Regions from separate parts of the Mesorhizobium sp. M0816 genome, predicted to be linked through region 2. Evidence: riboswitches for the same ligand, from Rfam matches in the RefSeq annotation. Region 2 holds a riboswitch; each other region holds the start of a gene.
What was found. A riboswitch is a leader RNA that binds a small molecule or an ion and turns the genes downstream of it on or off. The one in region 2 is predicted to bind cobalamin.

Region 1 (7,928 bases), on a different contig from region 2:
GAGGACGAAGGGCTGGTGCAGCCAGTAAGACGCGGCCGCACTCGGCTGTTCCGTCCGTCGGACCGGCATCTCATCCGCCAGATCATGCGGGGAAAAAGGCTCGGCTTCTCGATCAACGAGATCCGCGAAATCATCCAGATGTACAGGGAGCCGCCCGGCGAGGTCGGCCAACTCAAATTGATGATCAAGCGCATCGAGGAAAAGCGCGAGGATTTGCGCCAGAAACGCCGCGACCTCGAAGAGACGCTGGCCGAGCTCGATCAGGCAGAGGAATCCTGCGTCGAGCGGCTGGTGGAACTCGGCGTCACCACCTAAGCCGGTGCCTCGGCTCAAATCCAGCGCCGCACCCTTTTGGCGTAGTCCCGGTATTTCTTGCCGAATTTGGCCGTCAGCACCTTCTCCTCGCTCTCGATCGTCAGCTTCTGCGTCAGGAACGCCGCGATGACCGCCAACGGCAGGAACCAGGCGATCCCAGTGACAAAGGCGAGGCTGATCAGCAGCAGCGTGTTGGCGAGGTAGATCGGGTTGCGGCTGACGGCGAAGGGTCCGGTAGTCACCAGATGGTCAGGCACGCCGTTCGGGTTGAGCGTCGTCTTGGCGCGGATCATGGTGCGGATTGCCGTGAACCAGAGCGCGGCAACCGCCACCAACCCCACAAGGCCGGCGGCGAACAGGATGTCGCCGAGAAGATCGCCGATCCACGGCAGCGGATAGAACAGCCCTAGCGCGACGCTGACGATGATGGCGGCGATATAGATCAGCGGCGGCCATGGGATGTACCCCAGCTTCGGCTGCCCAGGATTTTGCTGCACGGGTTTCGGGTGACTGTCGCTCATTATTGTCCTCCCTCGATTAGCGCGTTCCCGGTTCCGCCGCCTCGGTTTGGGCGGTGCAGGTGCCGGCGAGCTCGCCAATATGCGCCTTCCACTCCGGGGACTGGTCGTTGCTGTAGAGCCGGTCAAGCGAGGCTTCGCCCTGGAGAGTGTCCAGCATGCAGGCACAATAGCTGGAGCAGAACTCGGTGTCGCGTGCCTGCTCGCAGGATATCTGGCAGGATTTCACAAAACTCACCTCCCTGGTTTCGGCCTGCGCCGGCATGAATTGCGAAAACAGCCAGACCGAGCCGATCAGCACCGGCTGATGGATCAGATAGAAGGCAAGGCTGTGCCGGCCGATGAAGACCAGCGGATTTGCCCAGCGGCCGGGCGCCAAGGCCGACAGCCGCGTCAGCGCGCCGGAGGTGGCGGCGAGCTTGGTAACCGCGATGCCGGCAAGTACGGCGCCGAACCAGGGCAGCAGTGGAACGTAGTCGTTGGAGCGCGGGTTGGTCGCCGACAGGCCGACCCACCACAAAGCCGGATGATCGAAAAGCTCAGATCGCAGGTAGAAAGGCGCGGCAATAGCGAGGGCCGCCACGGCAAGCGTCAGTAGCGCCGGGAGGCGCAGGAACGCCAGGCCGAGCAGGCTGGCGAGCGCGATCTCGTGCAATATGCCGAAGAAGATGAAGCCGTCGGGCGTGGCGATGCGGGTGACCAGCGATATTGCGAGCGCTGCCCCGGCAACCATGGCGAAGCGCTTCCAGAAGCCGGTCCAGCGGATTTTTTTGCCATGGGCGAGATAGAGGCTGATGCCGACCAGGAACAGGAAGCTCGAGGCGATGCAGCGCGCGTAGATTTTCCACCAGCCGAAGGCGGTGAGGCCGGGATCGGTGTAGCCGAAGAATTCGAGGTCCCAGGTGAAATGATAGCTCGCCATGGCAAGCAAAGCGATGCCGCGTGCAATGTCGATAACGGCGATGCGCTTCGACTTCGGTTGATCCTGAACGGCTGCGCTCGGCGTGTCGATGCTCATGGTCTCGCTGTCTTGGTTCAGCCCCGGCAAGACGACTATCACGGTTGCCACCGTCAAAAGAAGCAGGGCCTTGCGTCGCGTTGGTACCGGTCGGCATCAGAGCTGCTTTAGGCCAAAGCCGGAAAGCCTTTGGCCGGCGTGCTGGCGTTTTTCGGACTGGGCGCGGTTTTCGCGACACTCGGCCTGCTGGCGGCGGCCTGCGGCTTCGTCACCTGGCGCTATCTGCCCAAATCGCTTTGATGTGCGAGCGCCGCATGGCGCTCGCGCACCCAGTTGTGGAAGCGGTGCAAGTCGTACTCCTCGGGCATCAGTACGCCGGCCTTGTGGCGCATCGAGCGCAGGCCCATCTGGTTGACCTCGCAGATATCAGCATCCTCCTCCAGCACCTGGGTACCGAAGGCGACGATGTTGTCGATATCCGCGGCCGGATCGGCGAGCGCTTCGGGCGAAAAAAGCCATTCGGCGGTAAGTTCGGTCTGCTCCGGCCCAAGCGGCACCAGCCGCACGGTCCTGACATAGTCGACATGGCCGACGACGAACATCGACGGCAGGCTGGTGGCATAGGTCTGCCCGGCGGCACGCTCGCCCGGCGTCAGGCCGGAAAAGACCGAGCCGTGGACGCGCCCGTCGCGCGACCAGGTTTCGGCCCCGGCCCGCAAGCCGCCTGCAAATTCCGGCGCGTCATTGTCGGCGTGGCGCGCCCATTCGGGGTCGTCGTGCCGGCCCATCAGGCCGCGGCCATAGATCGGCACCAGCCGCGACAGGTCCTTGTGGACGCCGGGGCAGTGCAGGCACTCGTTGAAATTTTCCCAAAATACCTTCCAGTTGCAGTTTATCACCTTGCGCAGCACATGGCCGCTCAGCAGCGTTTCCAGCGGCCAGTTGGCGAGGTTACCGGATGCCGGATCGAAGGATGTTTCAGCCGAGCCGGCAGCGTCTTCCGCCAGATTGACGAAGACGAAACCGCGCCACACCGAAAGCGCGACCCGGTAGAGCGGATGATCGGCCTTGTCGAAGCCGTCCGGCAGCGATTTCGACGGCACGCGCACCAGATCGCCGTGCAGCGAATAGGACCAGGCATGGTATGGGCAGGTGATGAGCCGCGCCTTCAGCCGTCCTTCGCTCTGCTGGCAAAGCTGCGAGCCGCGATGCCGGCAGGTGTTGTGGAAGGCGCGCAACTCGCCGGTCTCGTCGCGCAGCACGACGACCTCCTGCGTGCCTATGCGGAACGTCCTGAAAGCCAGCGGCTGGGCAAGGTCGGCCTCGCGGCAGACGAGCAGCCAGTTGCGATACCAGATGGCCTCGAGATCGCGCTGATAGGCCGCGATGTCCCAATAGGCTGATGACGGCAGCGTCGGCTCGGCCCGCGTCAGGCCGTTGTAGGGACCGCGCTCATTCGGGCTGGGTTGCATGCCGGCTTCCTCCCCATCCGCCAGCCGACACCCGGCTGCGAAAATTGTCAATCGCGGCGCCGGCCGACCGGGCTTGGCGAGGCGGCGCATTCGCCACACGATCCGGCGGAATTTGGTTTGCCGGGCGCGGCGATTCTGCCTATAGTCGCTGATGTCGTCGGTTCCGTTTGGAACCAAGAGGGAATGCGGTGAGGGCAAGTTGTTTGCCCAATGCCGTGGCTGCCCCCGCAACTGTGTGCGGTAGTCCTCTCCATATGCCACTGAAGGTTCGCCTTCGGGAAGGTGGGGAAGGGCGCTGATCCGCGAGCCAGGAGACCTGCCGGCGACAGGAAACTGACTTCTATGCCCTCGGGTGGAGGGCGAAAGGACAAGACATGAATACCGCTTCCGTCTCGCTCGGCGCTTCCGCCTCCTCGCAGTCGCGTCTCATGCAGCTGGCGCTTGCTGCATTCCTCGGCATTTTCGTCATGGGCTTTGTCGGCTTCTCGCATATCGATGCGGTCCACAATGCCGCGCACGACTATCGCCACTCGATGGGCTTTCCCTGCCACTGACAAGGGGCTGACATCATGACACTGTTTCGCAACGTCGTGTTCATCGCGGCGATCGCAGGGCTTGTGGCCGGCGTGGCTCTCGCCTGCATGCAAGCCTATGCCACGGTGCCGCTCATCCTGAAGGCGGAAGTCTATGAACAGGCCGGCGGCGGCCATGACCATGCCGCGGCACCTGCGACACCGGCCGAAAACGCCGCGGGCACGACGGCTATGAGCAGCGCCGCGCCGGCAGCGGCTGAAGCGATGGCTCCGGCGGAAGACGAAGGCTGGGCGCCGGCCGACGGTTTCGAACGCTTCGGCTTCAGCGTCGTTGCCAATATCGTCACCGGCATCGGCTTTGCGCTGGTCCTGGTTGCGGTTTCGGAATTCGCCGGCGGCATCGGCAATTGGCGCCAGGGCCTGTTCTGGGGGCTTGCCGGCTTTGCCGTGTTCACGCTGGCGCCGGGCCTCGGCCTGCCGCCGGAACTGCCAGCGATGCCGGCGGCCGACCTTGTCCAACGCCAGATATGGTGGTGGGCAACAGTGGTGGCGACAGCGGCCGGTCTCGGCCTTATCGTCTTCCGCAGATCGCTGCCGCTGGTGGCTCTTGCCGTGGCGTTGATCGTTGCGCCGCATATCGTCGGCGCGCCGCAGCCCGATAGCTTCGAGACGGCGATCCCGGAAGGCCTGCACCACCAGTTCGTGGTGGCGGTGACGCTGACCAATCTGGTGTTCTGGCTGGTGCTCGGCGCGGTCGTCGGCGTGGTGCGCGGACGCTTCACGGGCACGGCGACCAGCCTGCGCGACAGCTTTGCCTGACCGCGCTGCCGGGGCACTGACCCTGGTCATCGGCGGTGCGCGCTCCGGCAAGAGCGCGCATGCCGAGAGCCTGGTGACGGTCGGCCCGCCGCCTTGGAGCTATATCGCCACGGCGCAAGCCTATGACGACGAGATGCGCCAGCGCATCGCGCTGCACCGCTCGCGCCGCGGCGCCGGCTGGACGACCATCGATGCGCCGCTCGACCTTGCCGGCGCGATCGGAGCGCTGCCTGACGGCCAGCCGGTGCTGATCGACTGCCTGACGCTGTGGCTGACCAACCATATGCTGGCCGACCATGATGTCGGGGCCGAATGCCGGAGGCTGGCCGATGTGCTGTCGCGGCCGCGTGGGCCGTGGTTCGTGGTGTCCAACGAGATCGGCCAGGGCATCGTGCCGGACAATGCGCTGGCAAGACGGTTTCGCGACGCCGCCGGCCGGCTGAACCAGGACGTCGCGGCTGTTGCCGGCACCGTGCTTTTGATGGTGGCGGGGCTGCCGCTCAAGGTGAAATGACATGGCTGATACTATCGATCCCAAGGACGAGGAACGCCACCGCGCCAAGATGGCCAAGCGCAAGGCGGTGCAGGATGCCGAGGTCGCGGCCAAGACGCTCGAGAAGGGGCTGCTGATCGTCAACACCGGATCGGGCAAGGGCAAGACCACGGCCGCCTTCGGGCTGGCGCTCAGGATGCTCGGCTATGGCAAGCGCGTCGGCGTCGTCCAGTTCATCAAGGGCAAGTGGCACACCGGCGAGAAAGACGCCTTTGCCGCCTTCGGTGACCGTGTCGTCTGGCACGCCATGGGCGAGGGCTTTACCTGGGAGACACAGGACCTGAAGCGCGACATCGCGGCGGCCGAGGCTGCCTGGGCGAAAGCGCTGGAGCTGATGGCCGAGCCGTCGATCAGCCTCGTGGTGCTCGACGAGCTGAACATCGCGCTGCGCTACGACTACCTCGATCTCGAAAAGGTGGTCGCGGCGCTGAAGGCGCGTCGCGAAGGCCTGCATGTCGTCGTCACCGGCCGCAACGCCAAACCGGTATTGGTCGAGGCGGCCGATCTGGTCACCGAGATGGGCGTGACCAAGCACCACTTCTCCGCCGGCGTGAAGGCGCAGCAAGGGATCGAGTTCTGAGGGGTGTTGCTGGCGCCTCTTCTTCCTTCTCCCCTTGTGGGAGAAGGTGGATTGGCGCGCAGCGCCAAGACGGTTGAGGGGCGCTGGCCGGGGCGCTGTTGGTGCCAAGCTGGAACACCCCTCATCCGGCCGCTTCGCGGCCACCTTCTCCCACAAAGGGAGAAGGGAAAGCCGCACGAAGCGGCTCGCCCCTGGAATGGTAAGGGTGAAGGGCGGCGCCGACCTGACGCGATTATTTGAGGCGTAGCCCTATTTTGTTCTTGCTTTGTGCCGGCAGCTATGCTACTAATTTGGCTATGGTGCTAATTGGCTCCAACGACCCGCCGCATGGTGGGTTTTTTGTTTCGCCTGAGATCGGGCGAAGATCACGCCAAGATAACAACCACCGCGACCACGCCGAACAGCGCGATCAGCAGTAAGTCGGCGACGCGGTAGAGTTTCAGCGCCCGTCGGATGTCGGTGCTCTCGACATCATCGCGCCGGCCGCCTTCGCCCATCAATGCGTCTTCGACCATGACGCCGTCATAGGAACGGGGGCCGGCGAGCGCCAGGCCGAGCGCGCCGGCCATCGCTGCTTCCGGCCAGCCGGCATTGGGCGAGCGGTGCTTTTTCGCATCGCGCCGCACGGCATGCCAGGCGCCCTTGGCGTCGGCGCCCTTGACCAGAAAAGCGGCGAGTACGATCAGCAGCGCCGTCAGCCGCGACGCCGGCAGATTGATCCAATCGTCGAAGCGCGCAGCCGCCCAGCCGAAGGCTTCGTGGCGCGGGGTGCGATGGCCGATCATCGAATCGGCGGTGTTGGCGGCCTTGTAGGCGACGCCGCCGGCGAGCCCGCCGATACCGAGCCAGAAGGCCGGCGCGACGACGCCGTCGGAGAAATTCTCGGCCAGGCTTTCGATCGCGGCGCGGCAGACAGCGGCCCTGTCGAGCTTTTCCGGGTCGCGACCGACGATCCGCGAGACGGCAATGCGGCCCATATCCAGTCCGCCGCTGTCGAGTGCGTCGGCGACCGCTTCGACATGCTCGGCCAGGCTCTTCTGCGACAGCAGCGACGTCGCCAGGATTGCGGTGACCAACAAGCCGAGGGGAATGCTCCAAAGCAAGGTTTCGAGCCAGAGGGCGAGGGCGGCCGGCACCAGCACGATCACCAGCAGCGCGACGACGCCCCAGCCGCGACGGTGGGCGTCGGAATCAGTGGCGCGGTTGAGCCTGCGGTCGAGAAAGGATATCAGCCTGCCGAACCAGGTGACGGGATGGCCAATGGCATCGAAGAGCCGGGCCGGGTAGCCGAGTACAAGTTCGATGGCCAGCGACAGGAAAGTGATCAGGATCGGCATGAAGTCTCTTGATGGAGTGACGGCGGCAGTGGACCACGGCGGAAGCCTTGGCCGGGCGAGGGCGCTTTTCCCTCACGCGCCGCTGCCTTTCGTCGACCTCTCGACCGGGATCAATCCGCACTCCTACCCGCTTTTCGATTTGCCCGCCACCGCCCTGTCGCGATTGCCGGAAACAGCGCGCAGCCGCGACTTGGCTGAACTCGCGGCAAGCGCCTATGGCGCCCCGTCGGCGGCGAATGTCGCAGCGGCGCCCGGCACGCAGATCCTGTTGCCGCGCGTCGCTTCCCTGGTCAGCCCGGGCACGGCGCTGGTGCTCGGGCCGACTTATGCCGAGCATAGGCGGGCAGCGGCGATCGCCGGCCATGCGGCGGCTGAAGTCGATGATTTCGAAGCCCTGGCGGCGGCCGACCTTGCCGTCGTCGTCAATCCCAACAACCCGGACGGGCGCGTCGTCGAGCGCGAAAGATTGCTTCGACTTGCCGGGACATTACGCGCCAGAGGTGGGCTGCTGGTGGTCGACGAGGCCTTCATGGATGTCGGCCCGCGCAGCGAAAGCCTGGCCGGCGACGTCGACCAGGGCGGCATCGTCGTGCTGTGTTCGTTCGGTAAGTTCTTCGGCCTGGCCGGCCTGCGGCTTGGCTTTGCACTGGCCGATGCGCTGACGGTCGAGCGGCTGGAGGCGCAATTCGGGCCATGGGCGGTTGCCGGGCCGGCGCTCGAATATGGCATAAGGGCGCTTGCCGATACCGGCTGGCAGGCCGGGATGCGGCGCCGTCTGGCCGAGGATGCCGCACGGCTCGATACGCTGTTCGGCCGCTTCGGCGTGCCTGTCGCCGGTGGCAC
Region 2 (7,928 bases):
AACCCAAGCAAGATCTTAGAGGCCGAATGACCCGCTCCTATCAATCGGAAACCGATGCTCTCACGCGGTCGCTCAACGACACCGGTCCCGGATTCGCCACTCGGGCGATCCATCATGGCTACGATCCGGCCCGCTTTTCCAATGCCGTTCAGCCGCCAGTCTTCTTGACCTCGACCTATGGATTCGAAAGCGTGGCAGCGAACGAGGCCGCCGCCGCGCTTGGCGGAAGGCTCTATGCGCGCGAATACAATCCGACGACGGAGATCCTCGAACAACGGCTCGCCAATCTGGAAGGAGCCGAGGCAGGTCTGGTCGTTGCCTCGGGGATGGCGGCTTTCGGGACGCTGATCCTGTCGCTCCTGTCCCAAGGCGATGAACTCATCGTCCACAGGACGCTTTATGCGAACACGCTTGCCATGGTCGAACAGGCGGTCCCCCGCTTCGGCATCAAGGTCGTCGCGGTCGACCTGTCCGATCCTCACAATCTCGATGCCGCGATTACCGAGCGGACCCGGCTTGTTTTCTTCGAGACGCCGGTGAATCCGCTGAGCCGCATCTGCGACATCGTTGCCATTGCCGAGCGCGCCCGCGCGCGCGGTGTGAAGGTTGCAGTCGACAGCACCTTCGCCTCCCCCGCGCTCCAGCGGCCGCTCGAACATGGGGCAGACCTCGTGCTCCACTCGCTGACCAAATACATCAATGGGCACGGCGATGCCCTTGGCGGGGCGATTCTCGGCGACGCGCAAACGCTCCGCACGCTGCACGAAACGGGCCTGCGCTACATCACCGGCGCAGCGCTCTCGCCCATGTCAGCCTTCCTGATCCTGCGCGGTCTGAAGACGCTCACGCTGCGCATGGAACGGCACAGCGCCACGGCCCTTGCGGTGGCTAAGGCGCTCGAGGCGCACCCGGCGGTTTCATGGGTGAGTTATCCCTTCCTCGACTCGCACCCTGATCAGGTGACGGCGCGAAAGCAGATGTCCCAAGGGTCGGGCATGTTGGCCTTTGGCCTCCACGCTGGGTTCGAGGGCGCGCGGCGGATGATGGACCGGCTCAACCTGATCACCCGGGCTGTCAGCCTCGGCGATGCCGACAGCCTCATCTATCATCCAGCAAGCCTCACACGTGCTCGGCAGCCGATCCGCAAGGATGCCCATTTGGCCGACGGAGTCGGCGAGGACCTCATGCGTCTCTCGGTGGGCCTTGAAGACGCCGATGACCTAATCGCCGACCTGCGGCGGGCTCTGGACGCCTTGTGATGACCTGTCGTCCGGCCAGTCCTGCGCTCACGCACAAACCTGGAGCCTTGCCATGGCATTCCTGAGCGGTCTTTCCGCGTTTCCCATCACGCCCGCCGATCGTGACGGCCGCGTCGATACCGTTGCTCTGCGCAGGCTGATTGCTCGGCTTGGCGCCGCTCAGGTCGACTCCATCGGTCTTCTCGGCAGCACCGGCACCTACATGTATCTGTCGCGCGAGGAACGGCGACGGACGCTCGCCGAGACCTTGGACGAAATCGCCGGGCGAACGCCGGTCGTGGTGGGTGTGGGCGCGTTGCGCACCGATGAAGCAGTGAGGTTCGCGCAGGACGCTAAGGCCCTTGGGGCTGCCGCGGGGTTGCTTGCCGCCGCCTCTTACACCCCGCTCACTGATGACGAGGTGTTCGAACATTTCTCCACGGTGGCGCGCGAAAGTGGCCTTCCGATCGTCATCTACGACAATCCAGGCACGACGCATTTCCATTTCACCCCAGCACTCGTCAACCGCCTGGCAAAGGTGCGGGGGATCGTCGCTATCAAGAATCCGACAGACAAGGGCGATGCGATCAAGAGCCATCTGGCCGACCAGAGGCGCACTATGCCGGAAGGGTTCTCGATCGGCTACAGCGGCGACTGGAACGCTGCAGAGGCCATGATCGCCGGCGCCGACACATGGTACAGCGTCCTCGCCGGCATCCTGCCCGAGGTCTGCGTGAAGATCGTCACGGCGGCGCAACAGGGCGATGCGGCCGAAGCGCGACGGATCGATGCCACGCTTGCGCCGCTCTGGAGCCTCTTCAAGGAGTTCTCGAGCCTTCGCGTCGTCTATGCACTTGCCGAATTGCTCGACATTTGCCGTGCCGACCCCCCGCGTTCCATCCTGCCTCTGCCCTCAGCAGCGAAGCGCCAGATCGCCGCCGCGTTGGAACGCTTGCATCGGATGCCAGCCGGTGAACAGCGAACCCGGCGGCCAGTGAAGGAACCTGTCATGTAGTACCCGCGCATTTCGATGAACCGAGCCGAGAAGTCCTCTACGAACTGATCGAGAACAGTGCACTTGGCATGCTGATAACCCATGGCCGGAGCGGTCTCGACGCCAATCACATCCCCTTCGAACTCGACACGTCACAGGGAGAAAACGGTACCCTTTACTCCTGCGCGATTAATACACGTGCCGAAGGAAAGTGCACATTCTCGCTCGAGTGACTTATTTCAAAGGATGTGATCGCGTTTTGGCACATTCACGGCCGACATGCGGCAGCCGGTCACTCACCACATGGTGAGCAACCAGGAAACCCTCTGGCCTACACTTTCTACCGGAGCGCACGTGCTGCATCGACCATGTTCATGAGGGCAGGGCGGACCTCCTCCCATTTGCGTGTTTTGAGGCCACAGTCCGGGTTTACCCACAGTTGGGAATCCGACAGTCGCTCGCGGGCAAGCATGACGAGATCCGAAATCTCCCCGACTTCCGGGACACGTGGTGAGTGAATGTCGTAGACTCCGGGCCCGATTTCGTTCGGATATTTGGAGCTCGTGAAGGCGTCCAGCAGTTCCATTTTCGAGCGCGACGTCTCAATCGAAATGACATCCGCATCCATTTCAGCGATCGCGTCGATGATCTCGTTGAACTCCGAATAGCACATGTGGGTATGGATTTGAGTCGCGTCCTTTACACCCGTTGAAGCGATCCGGAAGCATTCGACAGCCCAGTCGAGATAGTCGTTCCAATCAGACTGGCGCAGTGGCAATCCTTCGCGAAACGCGGCCTCATCGATCTGGATCATCCTTGCGCCGGACCATTCGAGATCCGTCACTTCGTCGCGGATGGCGAGCGCGATCTGGCGGCATGCTTCGGAGCGCGGTACGTCGTCGCGAACAAAAGACCAGTTGAGAATGGTCACTGGGCCTGTGAGCATTCCCTTCACAGGGTTTTCCGTAAGCGACTGGGCGAATTGCCACCAGCGCAGCGTCATCGGATTGGGCCTCGATACGTCGCCGAAGATGATGGGGGGGCGCACGTAACGCGACCCATAGCTCTGCACCCAGGCATGCTGGGTGAAGGCGAAGCCGGACAGCTGCTCGCCGAAATGCTGTACCATGTCGTTTCGTTCGAACTCACCGTGCACCAGCACGTCCAGCCCGATCTCTTCCTGCCAGCGAATTGCAGCCTCGATCTCCTTCTTCAGGAAGGTCTCGTAATCGACATAGCTCAGCTGGCCCTTCGCATGAGCGGCCCGCGCCCTGCGTACCTGCGGCGTCTGCGGGAAGGACCCGATGGTCGTCGTCGGGAACGGCGGCAGCCCGAGCGTGCCGGCCTGGACTCTGGAGCGCTCGGCAAAAGCGCTCTCTCGTCGCTTCATGCTGTCGTCAATGCTGGCGATCCGTCCCTCAACAAGCGGGTCATGGATCTTCGTGGATGTCACGCGAGTGGCGGCAGCCTCGGCAGACGCTTTCAACGCGCCTGCCACCGCATCCCTGCCTTGAGTCAGGGCCCGGGCCAGCAACACCAACTCGTCGGTCTTCTGGGCCGCGAAGGCGAGCCACGACCTGATGTCCGCGTCGAGTTCGGTCTCCATGCGCAGGTCGATCGGCACGTGCAGCATCGAGCAAGAAGGCGCGATCTCGACGCGGTCCAAGGGCCAGCCGGCGACGATCGGTTTGATGCGGTCGAGAATGGCGGGCAGGTTCGCACGCCAGACGTTGCGGCCATCGATCAAGCCAAGCGAGAGCACCAGATCCTTCGGTGCGAGCCGACCCACGGTTTCCAGTTGCTCGGGAGCGCGCACGAGATCAATATGCAGCCCGGCCAGGGGCAGAGAAACCGCGGTTTCGAGATTGTCTCCCAGCGGCCCGAAATAGGTAGCCAGCATGATCTTCAGCTCGGGCGCGGCTTTCGACAGCTGGCCATAGGCGAATTCGAACGCAGCTCGTTCGTTCGGGTTCAGATCGAGGACAAGCGCTGGCTCATCGATCTGCACCCAGTCGGCTCCCGACAGCTTCAGCCTCTGCAGGAGTTGCTCGTAGACGGGCAGCAGCCGCGGCAGGAGCGCGATGGGATCGAATCCTTCGGCAGGCGATTTCGCCAGCTTGAGGAAGGTGATCGGTCCAAGGATGACTGGGCGTGTGTGAACGCCGAGAGCTTTAGCCTCGATGAAGTAATCGACCGGTTTCGTCGACGAGAGGGCGAACGTCTGATCATCGTTGAGTTCCGGCACAATGTAGTGATAGTTGGTGTCAAACCACTTGGTCATTTCCATCGCGGTTACATCAGACCCATGAGTCGCCTGCTGGTGACCAGCGTGTCGACAATCCTCCGTCTGACCCTGGTTGCCCCGCGCCATTGCGAAGTAGATGTCAAGTGGAACCTCGCCGCTATTCCAGCCGTAACGGGATGGAACGGCGCCGACCATGGCTGCGGTGTCGAGCACATGGTCGTAGAGCGAGAAGTCGTTCGACGGGATTTTCGACACGCCGCGATCGTGCTGCTCCTCCCAGCTAGCGGCACGGAGCGCCTTCGCGGTCGTGAGAAGGTCGGCAGCGGACGATTTTCCGGACCAGTAGCTTTCAAGCGCGAATTTCAGTTCTCGCCGACGACCGAAGCGGGGCACGCCGAGCGTTGCTACAGGAATTTGCTGAGAGACAGTCATGCCAGACCCCGATGGTTGGGGCGTCGGTGACAAGGAAGGCCCTAGCAGGCCGGCACGAACGCCAGGCTGCAGCGGCCACCGAGACACCCCGCCCGTGGACGTAATTCGCCGTGGCAGGTCTCCTGGCTCGCGGGGTCATAGCCTCTACCCGTCTTCCCAAGGCTATTCGCCTTAGTGACATGAGTGGGGTTGGCTCGCCGCTAACAGTTGCGGGGGCAGCGCCGGCATCGCACCGGCTTCCCTCTTAGCTCCGCTGCGGCAGCGCCGTACGGAGAACCACGACGCGGGAGACAATTACAACAGTTCGCTTCTTTGTCAACGCCGCATAAAGAAATGTTTATGTCGTTATGTTAAATTTCCGTTGGCATGTTCCAAAGGTCGCCTCGAAAGCGAAAACTGTGGAAGCCTTGAGCGGCCGGTAAATCAAAGCAATGACGCACGGCGCCCTTGTCCAGGAGGATAGGAGTTCGTCGGCTCCCGGCGGCAAACATACCGGCAAGCGCCGTGGTGCTGCTTCCCGCATCATGCGAACGCCACCTCGGCATCGAACTTCGGCTCCGAGGTTCCGACCGCTTCGTCGGTGATCTGCTCGCGACCATATTCGGCTCAATGGCGAGGCTGTTGCCTAGGAAGCTGTTGGCCGTGATGCCCTCGGTGACACGACACAATGATTTCGAGGGGAGCACCCGAGGCCCGGCGCAGCGGCGTGTTGCGAAGTGATCGAGGCCAATGTCTCGACCTGCTTGTTCGCAGCCCACCGGCTCAAGGTAACCGGCTCAAACCAACGGGCCAGCTCAAGTCCTGTCCAAATGAGGCCTGAGCGGCAAATCGTCGTGCACGCGCACGGTTTGGCGTTCGATCTTGTGATGCGTCTTGGGCGGGCAATCGCCACGGTGCAGCGCTTCCAGGCGCGCAACGATTTCGGCGTCATCCTGGGTCTGCCTGTTGTTGTGGCGAACATACTCGACCCAGGTTGGCACATGATAGCACTCGGTCCATAGTTCGGGCTTTTCCAGGTCACGCAGCAACGCCCATTGTCTGGCGCCATCTCGCAGCCGGGCTTTTCGCCACGATGTCATCACACTGAGAAATTCTGGGACATCTCTCTGATCGATACGATAATCGACCATCACCATGATCGGACCGCTTCGTGGCCGCAGATCAAGTTGCAGCGTCGGTTCGCTGAACTTGTTGGTCGGATCCAGATTGAGCGTTTCGAAATCCGGCTGACGCAGAACGATCCCCATCAGTCCACCAATCACAAGAACCACGCTGGCGACGAGGAAGGCTCCCGAAACACCTTGGACATCCGCCAGTTCGCCCCAAAGCCAGCTTCCCGCCGCCATGCCGCCGTATGTGGCCGTCTGATAGAGAGACAGGGCGCGTCCAACCACCCACCGCGGCGCCGAAAGCTGCACTGTGACGTTAAACAGCGAGAATGATTGAATCCAGGCCGCACCGGCTGGCATGAGGAGCAGACAGCTCAGCCAAACGTGCTCGCTCCATGCCAGAAAGAAGCAGCTGATCGCCAATATAAAGAACGCACCGCGAATGACCCATTCGTTGGAGAGAACTTCTCGGACCCGCCCGATGAGGAGCGCGCCGCAAATCGCTCCCAAGCCGAAGAAGCCAAGCATCACGCCGTAGGTGACCGCGGTCCCTTTGACCTGTTCGCGAGCAACCAACGGCAGGAGAGCCAAAATGACAACGGCGGTGAGGCCGAAAATGAAACTCCGGCACATCACCTTGAGAAGGTTCGGCGACAAGAGCACGTAACGGAAGCCCGCCGCCATCGCACTGCCGAAAGCCTCCCGCGGCAGCGCTTGTCGTGCCCGTACGGCTTTCCACCGCAACAGCGCAGCGATCAGAGCGAAGTAGCAAAAGACGTTAAAGAGGAACGCGAAGGCCGCACCGGCTGTGGCCACGATTATGCCGCCAATCGCCGGCCCGATGCTGCGCATGAGATTGTAGCTCATGCCGTTGAGCGCAACCGCGCTAGGCAGGTGTTCGCGAGGCAGGATATCCCCCATCGAGGCTTGCCAAGAGGGATCGTGCAATGCCCAACCACAGCCGATCAGGAAGGTGAGACCCAGAAGGATCCAGGGTGTCATTTCCCCCGCATAGGTCAGGAACGCCAGGAAGGCGGATACGCAGACCATCAGCAGTTGCGCAGTCAACATGATCCGGCGACGGTCAAAGTTGTCCGCGAGCGCTCCCGCCGCGAGGGAGAAGATCATGTAGGGGAGGGTGGTCGATGACTGGACGAGCGCCACCATTCCATGGGAGGTGGCGATGCTGGTCATCAGCCAAGCCGCCGCCACACCTTCCACCAGGGTGCCAAGGTTCGAAACGAGTGCAGCCGACCATAGCGAACGGAAGGTCTTGTGCTGAAAAGGAACGAGTGAAGATGTTCTCTTCGCCATTGTGGGAAGCTTCGGGATCGAGCGCGGGGCTGGATTTGGTTCGCCTCACTCAACCATGGCCTCGCCGTACAAGCCAAGCTGCCACAGTGGCGCGCCTGCTAACCCAGAAAACTTGGCGGCCTTACAGGCATGCGCAGGACGCGCGAAGCCGCTCAAATCTCCCCAGATGGGTCAGCCATCGAAGACCGGCATCACTTGCCCGTTGAGCGGCTATACGATAATGCTCCGCGCTAAGCAGGAAGCGCCAAAAATTCGAGCGGCGACTTCATTCTCCTATTCAGGAAGGAACTATGAGGCGGCAGACGCGACCATTCACCGTGGAAGTCAAACAAAAGCGCAATTATCAAAAATCCGCACGTTCCATCTGGGGCAATTTCGACATCGCCGCGGCGATGGCCGAGACAACAAAGGAAGTCGAGCCGTTAAATCGTCAGCTTGTTGACTCTACTGTCGTGGCCCTTGATGCTGAACCTTTGCAAAAACCGCGAGTGGAGCATTTCATGGCCAATCCCCTGGAAACCGAGTCAGCAGTAGTTCCTAGCGCACCGGCAGACAAAGCGGAAACGCCAAAACCGAAGACGAGAGCGCGGCGGTCG
Region 3 (7,928 bases), on a different contig from region 2:
TCGGCGAGCTCGTTGTTGATCTCCAGGAAGAACGGGTCGTCAGACCCTACCGGCCTGCCGGTGTTGGGGTCGATGAGGCCCTTGGGCTTCGGCGCGACGAGCGTGCCGGAACTGTCGTTCAATCCCATTCCAGCGCTCCTTTTTTCCATTCATAGGCAAAGCCGATGGTCAGCACCGCCAAAAACACCATCATCGACCAGAAACCGAGCATGCCGATCTGACTGAACGACACCGCCCAAGGAAACAGGAAGGCCACCTCCAGATCGAAGATGATGAACAGGATCGACACCAGGTAGAAGCGGATATCGAACTTCATGCGGGCGTCGTCGAACGAGTTGAAGCCGCACTCATAGGCAGAAAGCTTTTCCGGATCGGGGTTGCGGTAGGCCACCAGGAAGGGTGCGGCGAGCAGCGCCAGCCCGACGATCAGCGCCACGCCGATGAACAGGACGATGGGCAGGTACGAACTCAACAATGCGTTCATTCTGCAGCTTTCCGTTGCGGCCAATCCACTCTGATTACAGCACCGGACCCACTTGCGGAAGCGTGACAGTTTAACCACTGAACCGTTTGAAGAGGGCTCTATGCTGCAACGCGGCGAGGGTTAGCGCAGCGCTTTCGGCGAAGCAAGTCAAACCTTGTTCAAATCGCGGTGCTGGACGGCATATCCGGGAAAACTGGTCCGATCCGCTCCTGTTTGATTTCCTTCACTTTTTACTCCACTTTTCTCTCCTGACATGGATGCCGCCAAAACCCTGCTAGCATAGCGCGGAATCGCAGGTCATTTTCTCTGTCCTAAAATCGTCCGGATACCGCCTTCATGAAGGAAAAAATCTCGCTTGCCATGGCCCGTCGCATTGCGCTCGCGGCACAGGGATTCAATGACCCGCGCCCCACCGGCACGCCCGACCGCCGGCATCTGGCCCGCGTGCTTGCCCGTACCGGCCTGCTGCAGATCGATTCCGTCAGCGCCGTGGTGCGCGCCCACTATATGCCTCTTTATTCGCGGCTTGGCCCCTACAAGCTGGCGCTGCTCGACGCCGCCGCTGTCACGCGCAAGCGCATGGTCTTCGAATACTGGGCGCACGAAGCCTCCTTCTTGCCGGTCGAGACCTATCCGCTGATGCGCTGGCGCATGCAGCGGGCCGAGCGCGGCGACGAAATGTACAGCGGGCTGGCCAAATGGGGCCGCGAGCACGCCGCCTATATCGAAGACATCTATCGCGAGGTCGCCGAACGAGGCCCGATCGCGGCGTCGGCTTTCGAAGGGCAGAAGGGTTCGGGCGGCTGGTGGGGCTGGAGCCATGCCAAGCATGCCTTCGAGTGGCTGTTCTGGGCCGGCCGCATCACCACTGCGCATCGCCGCGGCTTCGAGCGGTTCTACGATCTGCCGGAGCGCGTGCTGCCGCCGGCGGTACTCGCGCTACCGGTTCCCTGTCCCGAGGATGCACATCGCGAATTGCTGCGCATCTCGGCCCGCGCCCACGGCATCGCCACGGCAGGAGACCTGCGCGACTATTTCCGGCTGTCGCCCGCCGACATCAAGGGCCGCATCGAGGAACTGGTCGAGGCCGGCGACCTGTTGCCGGTGAGCGTCGAAGGCTGGAACAAAACAGCCTATCTCCACAAGGACGCCCGTTTGCCGCGCAAGATCGAGGCGCGCGCCTTGCTCGCGCCGTTTGATCCTGTCGTCTTCGAGCGGTCGCGCACCGAGCGGTTGTTCGACTTCCACTACCGCATCGAGATCTACACGCCGGCCGAAAAGCGCCGGTATGGCTATTATGTGCTGCCATTCCTGCTCGGCGACAGCATCGTCGGGCGCGTTGACCTTAGGGCCGACCGACCGGCCGGCGTGCTGCGCGTCCATGCCGCCTATGCGGAGCCCGGCGCCTCGCTGCAAACCGCAGCCGAGCTTTTCGAAGAATTGAAGCAGATGCAGGGCTGGCTCGGCCTGGAACGCATCGAGGTGACCGCTGCCGGCGACCTCGGCCGGCCGCTCGCGGATATCGCCGCGTCATAGACGTGCGTTGACACGACTACCCCCACAAGCCTAAATCCGTTCCAGACGGTCCCCTGCCCGCAACGGCAAGGGCCAAGAGGGAATGCGGTGCGAAATCTCGATTTCAAATCCGCGGCTGTCCCCGCAACTGTAAGCGACGAGCCAAGGCCGAAAACCACTGGGATGTTCCCGGGAAGGCGGCACCCAGGCGATGACCCGCGAGCCAGGAGACCTGCCGTCTAGGACATAAGAATCCGATCGCCTGGCGGGTTTTCCGGGCAAGGAGCCTGATTTGGAACGCGACAGCAGTTTTCCGGCTGAGACAGCGGATTTATTGTCCGGCCATGGTGATTCCCCGGCCGGCGTTACCGTCATCGTCTGCTCGTCCTGCCGTGACGAGACCGGTTCGGACGCTCATCCGCGCGCCGGCGAACTGCTCGCAGAGGACACGCGCCGCGCCGCTTCCAGCGAAAACATCAAAATCCGCACCGTCGAATGCCTTGGCAATTGCAAGCGCCGGCTCAGCGCCGCCATGCTGCGCGACGGCTGCTGGAGTTACGTCTTCGGTGATCTGACCACGACCAGCGGCGCCGATCTCGTCACCGGGGCAAAGCTGTTCGCCACCTCGACGGATGGGCTCATTCCATGGCGCGGCCGTCCCGATTGCCTGAAGCGCGGCCTGGTTGCCCGCATCCCTCCCCTTGACCTTCTGAAGGACTTGATATGACCGCTGCCTCCCCTTCGCGCGTTCCCTGCACCGTGGTCACCGGATTTCTCGGCGCCGGCAAGACGACATTGATCCGCCATTTGCTCGAAAACGCCAAAGGCAAGCGGCTGGCCATCATCGTCAACGAGTTCGGCGACATCGGCATCGACGGCGAGATCCTGAAGGGCTGCGCCATCGACACCTGCCCCGAGGAAAACATCGTCGAGCTGGCCAATGGTTGCATCTGCTGCACCGTCGCCGATGATTTCGTCCCGGCGCTGGACCAAATCCTGTCGCTGACGCCGAGGGTCGACCACATCCTGATCGAGACATCCGGCCTCGCTTTGCCCAAGCCGCTGGTCCAGGCCTTCCAGTGGCCGTCGGTGAAAAGCCGCGTGACGGTGGACGGCGTCATTGCCGTGGTCGACGGACCGGCGCTGGCTGATGGCCGCGTAGCCAACGACATGGACGCCCTGCAGGCCCAGCGCGCGCAGGACGAGACGCTCGACCATGACGATCCGGTCGAGGAAGTGTTCGAAGACCAGCTCGCCTGCGCCGACCTGATCATCCTGTCGAAGAGCGACCTGATGGACGCAGCCGGCTCGGCCCGTGCCAATGCCGTCATCGGCAAGCACGTTGCGCGAGCGGTGAAGATCGTACCGACTTCGCAAGGCAAGGTCGACCCGTCGGTGCTGCTCGGCCTCGGCCTCGCCGTCGAGGACGACATTGAGAACCGCAAGACCCACCACGACGACGAGCTCGACCACGAACATGACGATTTTGACTCGTTCGTCATCGACATCGCGTCCGTGTCCAACCCGGACGAGCTCGCACAACGGGTCGCCACGGCGGCGGAGGAAGAAAACGTGTTGCGCGTCAAGGGTTTCGTCGAAGTCGGCGGCAAGCCGATGCGGCTCCTGCTGCAGGCCGTCGGTCCGCGCGTCAACCACTATTACGACCGCGCCTGGACCGCTGAAGACGACCGCCGCTCGCGCCTGGTCGTCATCGGCCTGAAAGGGCTGAACCGCCCGGCCATCGAGCGTATCCTCGCCGGCTGACCCCAGGTACGAGCCGCGATGCACATCCTCACCACCACATCCGCCTCGCTCGGCGATCTCGCCGAGCCTGTCGATCTCAGGCAAACGCCTGCGGATGTCGTGGCGCTGTCCTTCACCGACAGCGACCTGGCCGGGCTGGCGGCGGCGTGGAAGGCAGATGCGCACCGCCTGCCGTCGATGCGGCTCGCCGCCTTGCGCGACCTGCGCCATCCGATGTCCGTCGACCTGTGGATCGACAGCGTCGCCCGCCACGCCAAGGTCATTCTGGTCCGCATCCTCGGCGGCTATGACTGGTGGCGCTATGGCTGCGACCAGCTCGCCGTTATCGCGCGAAATCGCGGTATCAAGCTGGCGCTCCTACCGGGCGAGAGCCACGACGAGGATTTGCGACTGATCGAAGGCTCGACGCTGCCGCGGGAGGAGTTGGACGCCCTGCTTGGCTATTTCCGCGAGGGCGGGCCGGCAAATATGACGGCGCTGGTGCAGAGGCTGGCAAGTCTCGCTGGATCGGGTGCGGCGGTAGCCGAACCTGTTAGCGTGCCAAAGGCGGGATTTTACGAGCCGGGACTGGGGGTCGTAGAACGCGACGTCCCCCTCCCCCTCGAGGGGAGGGTCCGGCCGCAGGCCGGGGGTGGGGTCCTCTCCGAAGCGCGCCTACACAAAACGTCGCGCACTGCCGTGACGACCCCACCCGGCCCTGCGGGCCACCCTCCCCTCAAGGGGGAGGGAGACGCCGCGCCCATCATCCCCATCCTCTTCTACCGTTCGATGCTGCTGGCCGCAGATGTCGCGCCGATCGACGCGCTTTTTGCAGCGCTCAGGCAACGTGGTATGGCGCCGGTGCCAATCTTCGTCTCCAGCCTCAAGGACCCGGCATCGCTCGCCTTTGTCGAGACCGCGCTCTCAGCCCTGAAGCCAGCTGCCATCATCACCGCCACGGCCTTCGCCTCCGGCGCGGAACCCGGCATCGAAACCCTGTTCGACCGTGCCGGGGTGCCGGTCTTCCAGGTCATCGTCGCCACGACACGCCGTGACATCTGGCAAAACAATCAGCGCGGCCTGGCGCCTGCCGACCTCGCTATGCATGTCGTCCTGCCCGAGCTCGACGGCTGCATTCTCGCCGGTGCCATCTCCTTCAAGGGCGAAAGCGAGACCGATCCCGCATTGGCCTTCCGCGCCTTCGCCAACCGGCCGGAGCCGGATCGCGTCGCGCAAGTGGCGAACCGTGTCGAGGCCTTCGTGCGCCTGCAGCGGACGCCGCGTGCGGAGCGCAAGCTCGCCATCCTGATCCCCGACTATCCGAGCGCCCCCGGTCGCACCGGCTACGCGGTTGGTCTCGACGTGCCGTCCAGCGTGCTGGCAATGCTGCACGACCTGAGCGAACACGGCTACGCCGTTGAAAGGATTCCGCAAACGCCGCGCGAGTTGCTGGAGGTGCTGGAGCGTGGAGGTGAAGGGTTGGGGTTTGAGGACTATCTCGGGTACTCGGCGGAATTGCCTGCTGAAGCGATAGCTGCCGTGACGGCCGCATGGGGGAATGCGGCAGATGACACAAGTTTGTGCGAGGCACCCCCCTCTGTCCTGCCGGACATCTCCCCCTCAAGGGGGGAGATTGCGCTGTCATCTCTGTTTTCGCCAATCTCCAACGTCGCAGGGGTGGACAGAGCGCCGAAGCTGCCAATCTCCCCCCTTGAGGGGGAGATGTCCGGCAGGACAGAGGGGGGTGTTCAAGCGTCTGCCGCCGCAAAATTCGCCTTCCGCGCAGCCACCTTCGGCAACGTCACCGTGGCACTCGCACCTGACCGCGGGCGCTCAGCCGACCGCCGCGCCGACTATCACGACCCGACGCTGCCGCCGCGCCATGCGCTGGTCGCCTTTGGCCTCTGGCTGCGCAAGTCGCTCGGCATCCATGCAATTGTCCATGTCGGCGCCCACGGCACGCTGGAGTGGCTGCCCGGCAAGACCGTGGCGCTCAGCGAAAACTGCTTTCCCGAGATAGTCACCGGTCCCCTGCCCGTCATCTATCCCTTCATCGTCTCCAACCCGGGAGAGGCAGCGCAGGCCAAGCGGCGCATTGCCGCCGTCACGCTCGGCCATCTGCCGCCGCCGCTGACCGGCGCCGGGCTGGACGAAAACCAGCACAGGCTTGAACGACTGGTTGACGAATATGCTCAGGCCGACGGGCTCGACCGCCGCCGCCGCGACCGCCTGGCGAAGCTGATCGTCGAGACGGCGGAAAAGACCGGCCTCGCCTCAGAGGCAGGCGTCGCCAGGACCGACGCAGCCGACGAGGCTTTGCGCCGCATCGACGCCTGGCTCTGCGATCTCAAGGATTTCGCCATCAAGGACGGCCTGCACATTTACGGCCGCTCGCCGGAAGGCGAGGCTGATCCGGTACGGCGGCAAAGTGCGGCAGCTGAAAAAACCGCGCTGCTTGCCGCCCTCGACGGCCGCCACGTCGCTGCCGGTCCGGCCGGTGCGCCGGCACGGGGTCGGCGCGATGTGCTGCCGACCGGCCGCAATCTGTTCACCGCCGACCCGCGCACCATGCCGACGCCGACCGCCTATGATCTGGGCAAGGTGGCAGCGGAAGAAGTGGTCCGCAGCTACATGCAATCGCATGGCGACTGGCCGCGCTCGCTGGTCATCGACCTGTGGGGCTCGGCCTCGCTGCGCACCGGCGGTGAGGAGATCGCGCAAGGCCTGGCGCTGATGGGCTGCCGGCCGCAATGGGATTCCGCCACCGGCCGCATCACCGGCATAGATGTGCTGCCGCCGGCAACACTCGGCCGTCCGCGCATCGATGTCACCTGGCGCATATCGGGCCTGTTCCGCGACATGTTCCCGACCCAGATCGCGCTGATCGACGCCGCGGCCAACGCGGTGGCGACCCGCGACGAGGACGCTTCGGAAAACCCGCTCGCCGCTAGGACCCGCATCGACGGCAAGATCAGCCCGCGCATTTTCGGCACCTCGCCGGGCACTTACGGCGCGGGCGTCGAGGACTTGTTGTCGAGCGGCGACTGGGCCGCGCGCGAAGAGATCGGCCGCACCTATCTCGCCGCCACCTCGCACGCCTATGGCGGCTCCGAGGGCAAAGGCATTTCGGCGCCCGGCGCGTTCGAGGATCGCCTCGCCGAGGCCGACCTTCTGGTTCATACCGGCGACGACCCCGGCCGCGACATCCTCGAAGGCTCGGCCGACGTCGCCTTCATCGGCGGCTTTTCGGCAGCGGTTGCCGCGCTCGGCAAAAACGCCGACGTGATCGTCCTCGACACCACGGACCCGCAAAGACCGAAGCCGCGCTCGATCAGTGAGGCCGTGTCGCGCGTCGTGCGGGCACGCGCCGTCAATCCGCGCTTCATCGCCGGCCAGATGCGTCATGGCCCGCGCGGCGCCTCGGAATTCGCCGAGACGGTCGACCGGCTTGTCGGCTTTGCTGAGACTACCCATGCCATATCGGGCACGCTGATCGAGGCGGTGCACGACGCCTATCTTGGCGACCCCGTGGTCCGCGCCTTCATCCTGCGCGAGAACCCGGCGGCGGCGAAGGTGATTGCCGAGCGTTTGCTGTCGGCACGGCGGCGCGGGCTCTGGCATCCGCTGCGCAATTCGATCGATGACGATCTCGCCGCACTGATTGCCGAAGCGCAAGCTCTGGGAGTGGCGGCATGAACGCTTTCTCGCGCCGTGGCGCCTGCCCCGCTTTGTCGGCGCCGATGCAGACCGGCGACGGGCTGCTGGTGCGGCTCAATCCGGTCGCTGGAGGACTGTTGCCGAAATCGTTGATCGGACTCTGCGAATCCGCCTTGCGCCATGGCAACGGCATCATGGAAGTGACCGCCCGCGGCAGCCTGCAGATCCGCGGCCTGACGCCGGCAAGCGCGCGGCTGCTGGCGATGGAGGTCGATGCGCTCGGCATCGCGGTGCGCACCGGCGTGCCGGTCGAGACCGGCCCGCTGGCTGGGCTCGACCAGGAGGAGATAGCCGACCCGCGCCCGATGGCGGAGCGGATTCGGGCGGCAATTGAGGACGCCGGTGTTACGCAACGCCTTGGCCCGAAGGTTTCGGTGATCGTCGACGGCGGCGGGCAGCTGACAATGGATGCGGTTACGGCCGATGTCAGGCTGGTCGGGGTGCGGGCCGCCGACGGAATTAAGTGGCG

Region 1: linked by a shared signal. The riboswitch ahead of NKI17_RS22230 (CbtB domain-containing protein) and the one ahead of metE (5-methyltetrahydropteroyltriglutamate--homocysteine S-methyltransferase) in region 2 are both predicted to bind cobalamin.
Region 3: linked by a shared signal. The riboswitch ahead of NKI17_RS17395 (DUF1636 family protein) and the one ahead of metE (5-methyltetrahydropteroyltriglutamate--homocysteine S-methyltransferase) in region 2 are both predicted to bind cobalamin.

What each region holds. Positions count from the first base shown of each region.
Region 1 covers NZ_JAMYOT010000014.1:154,414-162,341, reverse strand. The annotation lists gene NKI17_RS22250 (MerR family transcriptional regulator) at 1-315, shown strand, start outside; gene NKI17_RS22245 (methyltransferase family protein) at 330-836, opposite strand; gene NKI17_RS22240 (heparan-alpha-glucosaminide N-acetyltransferase) at 853-1,851, opposite strand; gene NKI17_RS22235 (aromatic ring-hydroxylating oxygenase subunit alpha) at 2,070-3,263, opposite strand; cobalamin riboswitch at 3,405-3,601, shown strand; gene NKI17_RS22230 (CbtB domain-containing protein) at 3,638-3,817, shown strand; gene NKI17_RS22225 (CbtA family protein) at 3,833-4,615, shown strand; gene cobU (bifunctional adenosylcobinamide kinase/adenosylcobinamide-phosphate guanylyltransferase) at 4,608-5,129, shown strand; gene cobO (cob(I)yrinic acid a,c-diamide adenosyltransferase) at 5,131-5,748, shown strand; gene cbiB (adenosylcobinamide-phosphate synthase CbiB) at 6,114-7,085, opposite strand; gene cobD (threonine-phosphate decarboxylase CobD) at 7,084-7,928, shown strand, end outside.
Region 2 covers NZ_JAMYOT010000033.1:30,420-38,347, forward strand. The annotation lists gene NKI17_RS31140 (trans-sulfuration enzyme family protein) at 27-1,259, shown strand; gene NKI17_RS31145 (dihydrodipicolinate synthase family protein) at 1,312-2,253, shown strand; partial or broken gene NKI17_RS31150 (FMN-binding negative transcriptional regulator) at 2,265-2,465, shown strand; gene metE (5-methyltetrahydropteroyltriglutamate--homocysteine S-methyltransferase) at 2,573-4,909, opposite strand; cobalamin riboswitch at 5,005-5,205, opposite strand; gene NKI17_RS31160 (MFS transporter) at 5,704-7,332, opposite strand; gene NKI17_RS31165 (transposase) at 7,623-7,928, shown strand, end outside.
Region 3 covers NZ_JAMYOT010000010.1:45,442-53,369, forward strand. The annotation lists gene NKI17_RS17380 (NuoB/complex I 20 kDa subunit family protein) at 1-128, opposite strand, end outside; gene NKI17_RS17385 (NADH-quinone oxidoreductase subunit A) at 119-484, opposite strand; gene NKI17_RS17390 (winged helix-turn-helix domain-containing protein) at 821-2,020, shown strand; cobalamin riboswitch at 2,050-2,253, shown strand; gene NKI17_RS17395 (DUF1636 family protein) at 2,292-2,726, shown strand; gene cobW (cobalamin biosynthesis protein CobW) at 2,723-3,763, shown strand; gene NKI17_RS17405 (cobaltochelatase subunit CobN) at 3,782-7,438, shown strand; gene cobG (precorrin-3B synthase) at 7,435-7,928, shown strand, end outside.